One region of the Tardiphaga sp. GW821-FHT12E02 genome, then DNA from elsewhere that is predicted to be linked to it. Evidence: predicted binding sites of a transcription regulator. Region 1 holds the regulator's gene; the other holds the start of a gene.
The links. Region 1 encodes HrcA, which represses chaperone genes, less so after heat shock. Its sites were predicted from a motif close to GTTAGCACTCNCNNNNNGNGAGTGCTAAC; they were not measured.

Region 1 (2,400 bases):
ATCGGCACGGATTTCGAGGTCCGGGTCTGGGAGACGCTGTTGAAGATCCCGATGGGTCGCGCCGTCAGCTATTCGGACATCGCCTGCAAGATCGAGAAGCCCACAGCTTCGCGCGCCGTCGGCGGCGCGGTGGGGCGTAACCCGATCTCCTTCGTAGTCCCATGCCACCGCGCCATGGGCAAATCCGGCGCGCTGACGGGCTATCACTGGGGGATTACGCGAAAACAGGCGATGATCGGCTGGGAAGCCGGGCAGGTGGGCTCGAACAGCTAAGCTCTTTCTGTCGTCACCCGACTTGATCGGGTGACCCAGTACCCACTGCACGGACTGAGTTTGCTGGATCGCCCGGTCGAGCCGGGCGATGACAGATGGAGCGTTACTCGCTCGCAGCCGGTGCAGCCTTGGCGCCGCCCTTCGACACGCCGACCAGCGCCGGGCGCAGCACGCGCTCGCCGATGGTGTAGCCGGCCTGCACGACCTGCACCACGGTGCCCGAAATCACCGACGCATCCGGCACTTCGTACATCGCCTGATGGAAGTTCGGATCGAACTTCTCGCCGGTCGGATCGATCTTCTTCACGCCATGCTTTTCCAGCGCGCTGAGCAGCGAGCGCTCGGTGAGCTCGACGCCCTCGATAAACGCCTTAAGGCCAGCGTCAGCCGATTCCTTCGCATCCGCCGGCACGGCATCGATAGCGCGCTGCAGGTTGTCGGCGATATCGACGATGTCCCCGGCAAATTTCGAGACGCCATAGACCCGCGCGTCGGCGACTTCCTTCTGGGTGCGCTTGCGGAGATTTTCCATCTCGGCCAGCGTACGCAGCGTGCGGTCGCGCGCATCCGCGGCTTCCTTCTGCAGGGCCTCGACGGAATTCGGTTCCGGATCGTCGGGCATGACATAGGGCTTCGAGACCACCGGCTCGGCGGCCGCGGCCGTCTTGTCGTGGTTGTCGTTCTGCCCGTTGGACTCAGTCATGACTCTGCCTTCTCGAAACACGCTCAATGGGGTGGGGTTGCTGACCCCGGATATGTTGGTTTACCGGGCAAAAATCAAGCTGAACCGGGCCGATCAGCCGCCCAGCATGCGGCTGACGATACGGGCTGCGTAATCCACCATGGGAATGACGCGGGCATAATTCAGCCGCGTCGGCCCGATCACGCCCAACACACCCACAATATGGCCTGCACCGTCACTATAAGGCGCAATAATGGTGGACGAGCCGGACAGCGAGAACAGCTTGTTCTCGGAACCGATAAAGATGCGGACGCCCTCGGCGCTCTCCGCGCGGCCGAGCAGATCGACCACCTCGCGCTTGGTTTCCAGATCCTCGAACAGCAGGCGGACGCGTTCCAGATCCTCCAGCGCGTGCAGATCTTCCAGCAGATTGGCCTGCCCGCGCACGATCAGCTGGCGATCGTCGCCATTGCCGCCGGACCACGAAGCAAGGCCAGCTGCGATGACTTTCTGCGTCAGCTGGTCGAGCTCGGCCTGGTTCTGCTTGAGCGTGGTTTCGAGTTCGAGCCGCGCTTCGGCAAGGGTGCGACCGCGAATGCGGGCATTGAGGAAATTCGAGGCTTCGGTGAGCGCGGAAGAAGGCACGCCGGGCTGCAGCGTCAGCACGCGGTTTTCGACCTGGCCGTCTTCGGAGACCAGCACGACCAGCGCCTTTTCCGGCTCCAGACGCACGAATTCGATGTGTTTCAGCCGCGCATTCGACTTGGCGGTGAGCACCACCGCGGCCGCGCGGCTGAGACCGGAGAGATGCGTCAGCGCCTCGCCAATGGCGGCTTCGACGGATTGCGAGCGACCAACCGACGAGAGCTGTTGCTGGATCGACTGCCGCTCCGGCTCCGTGAGATCGCCGACCTGCATCAGGGCATCGACGAAGAAGCGCAGGCCCAGTTCGGTCGGCAAACGTCCGGCCGAGGTATGCGGCGCATAGATCAGGCCGAGTTGCTCCAGATCCGACATCACATTGCGCACCGAGGCCGGCGACAACGGCACGGTGATCAGGCGCGAAATGTTGCGCGAGCCCACCGGTTCGCCGGTGGCCAGATAGCTCTCGACGATCTGGCGAAAAATCTCGCGCGACCGCTCATTGAGCTGGGCAAGCCCGGCTCGTGGCGAAATCAGGCCGATGGGATCGTGATGCGCCAATGGAGCACTCCTTCCGTCCCAATTTGTCGTCGCGGGCGCCCGGATACAAGCACCTTCGCGCCTGCGGAACCCCGGCTGCCCTTGCCGCTGCCGCCCGGCCCCCCTAAAAGCTCGGCCAACAGACACTATCGGAACATTTGGAAGGATTTTTCTCATGCGGCCAAGCCGTCGTGCGCCCGATGAATTGCGCGCTGTGTCGCTGGAACGCGGCGTCGTCAAATATGCCGAAGGCTCCTGCATGG
Region 2 (2,400 bases), 1.0 Mb from region 1:
GAATGGGCGCGGCATTCGTAGGATGGGTTGAGCGCAGCGATACCCATCACGACGGGCGCATGTGGTGATGGGTATCGCTGCGCTCAACCCATCCTACATCCTGCGCTTACGCCCGCGGCGCGCAGCGGACATAGACCATGTTGCCGTAACGAACGGCGGCATCCTTGTCGATGAACTTGGTCACCAGGATGCGGCCATCGAAGGAGACGATCTCGCGGTCCTGCGGACCGGCGGCGGGACCGGGCGGGCCGATATAGTTCTTGCCGCTGGGCGAGCCCTTGAGGCGCAGTTCCTGCGGGGTGGCTTCGTCGGCGAGATGCATCATGACGCCGCCGGAGGCGCCGGCGCCGATGATATAGGGATTCTTGCACTGGCCGCGGGCGGCGTTTTCGGTGCGGACGCGGTCGTTCGGGTTCATGTAGGAGGCGAGGCCCCAGCGGCCGACGATCTCCTCGGAGCGGATCGAGGCCGGCAGTTCCGGTGCCGGCGGGGGTTCTGCCGGCGGCGGCGGTTCCGAACTGCCGAACATGCCGCCAAACCCGCCACCCATGCCTCCGCCGGTGGAACAGGCACCCAGCATCAGGGCCATGGCGGCAATGGCCGCCAGCTTGGCGACCGGGCGGGTGGTGCGTGACTTGATCATATCATCCCCTGAACAACATCCCCGACTGCCCGTCCCAAGCAGCGAAGCGTAAAATACCTGTCAAAACAGCGATCTCACCGGACCGCACTGTCATTACGGCGTAATGCCGACATGGTTTCCAGACCATTGCATATTGGCCTCACCAAGGCCTTAACCCTCTTTATTCGCCAGAGGCTTAAGGCCTGAGGCCGATGCGGGCCTTGCTTGACTCATCCGGCGTTCGGCCATATTTCCGAGCCGCCTGATTAGCACTCTCGGCGCGGGATTGCTAAGGCGCCCTCGCCAAGGCCGTGTACACTACAACCAACCAGAGGATTTCCCTATGGCCAAGACCAAGTTCCGCCCGCTGCACGACCGCGTCGTCGTCAAGCGCATCACCGCTGAAGAAAAGTCCAAGGGTGGCATCATCATCCCGGACAGCGCCAAGGAAAAGCCCTCCGAGGGTCTCGTCACCGCCGTCGGCCCGGGCGGCCGCGACGAAGCCGGCAAGCTGATCCCGATCGACATCAAGGTTGGCGACAAGGTCCTGTTCGGCAAGTGGTCGGGCACCGAGATCAAGCTCGACGGCGAAGAACTCCTCATCATGAAGGAGTCGGACATCATGGGCGTGGTGGGCTGAGGCTCACTTTCCCCACTCTCTGATTGTCACCACCCGCGAAAGCGGGTGGTCCAGTAGACACTGTCGCCGGTGATTGAACCGCAGCGGCGCCGTGTACTGGATCGCCCGGTCAAGCCGGGCGACGACAGTGAGAGCGCAACCTTCCAGTTTCCCCATTCAGGAGTCATCTCACATGGCAGCCAAAGACGTTAAATTCGCCGGCGACGCACGCGACCGCATGCTGCGCGGCGTCGACATCCTCGCCAACGCCGTCAAGGTCACGCTCGGTCCGAAGGGCCGCAATGTCGTGATCGAGAAGTCGTTCGGCGCCCCGCGCATCACCAAGGACGGCGTCACCGTCGCCAAGGAGATCGAGCTCGAGGACAAGTTCGAGAACATGGGCGCGCAGATGCTGCGCGAAGTCGCCTCGAAGACCAATGACAATGCCGGCGACGGCACCACCACCTCCACCGTGCTCGCCCAGGCGATCGTGCGTGAAGGCGCGAAGTCGGTTGCCGCCGGCATGAACCCGATGGACCTGAAGCGCGGCATCGATATCGCCGTCGCCGCCGTCATCAAGGATATCGAGAAGCGCGCCAAGCCGGTCGCCTCCTCGGCTGAAGTCGCGCAGGTCGGCACCATCTCGGCCAATGGCGATGCCGCCATCGGCAAGATGATCGCCCAGGCGATGCAGAAGGTCGGCAATGAAGGCGTCATCACCGTCGAAGAGAACAAGTCGCTCGAGACCGAAGTCGACATCGTCGAAGGCATGAAGTTCGATCGCGGCTACCTGTCGCCCTACTTCGTGACCAATGCCGAGAAGATGACCGCCGAGCTCGAGGATGCCTACATTCTCCTGGTCGAGAAGAAGGTCTCCAGCCTGCAGGCGATGCTCCCGGTGCTCGAAGCCGTGGTGCAGTCGACCAAGCCGCTGCTGATCATCTCGGAAGACGTCGAAGGCGAAGCCCTCGCCACCCTCGTCGTGAACCGTCTCCGCGGCGGCCTCAAGGTTGCGGCCGTCAAGGCGCCGGGCTTCGGCGACCGCCGCAAGGCCATGCTGGAAGACATCGCGATCCTGACCAGCGGCCAGCTGGTGTCGGAAGATCTCGGCATGAAGCTGGAGAGCGTGACGCTCGCCATGCTCGGCCGCGCCAAGAAG

Region 2: the regulator HrcA is predicted to act here: its motif matches at 888-916, upstream of AC1RQ5_RS08235 (co-chaperone GroES).

The regions. Positions count from the first base shown of each region.
Region 1 covers NZ_JBXAQK010000001.1:700,527-702,926, reverse strand. The annotation lists gene AC1RQ5_RS03345 (methylated-DNA--[protein]-cysteine S-methyltransferase) at 1-273, shown strand, start outside; gene grpE (nucleotide exchange factor GrpE) at 377-976, opposite strand; gene hrcA (heat-inducible transcriptional repressor HrcA) at 1,070-2,158, opposite strand; gene rph (ribonuclease PH) at 2,313-2,400, shown strand, end outside.
Region 2 covers NZ_JBXAQK010000001.1:1,749,355-1,751,754, reverse strand. The annotation lists gene AC1RQ5_RS08240 (hypothetical protein) at 107-643, opposite strand; gene AC1RQ5_RS08235 (co-chaperone GroES) at 966-1,262, shown strand; gene groL (chaperonin GroEL) at 1,435-2,400, shown strand, end outside.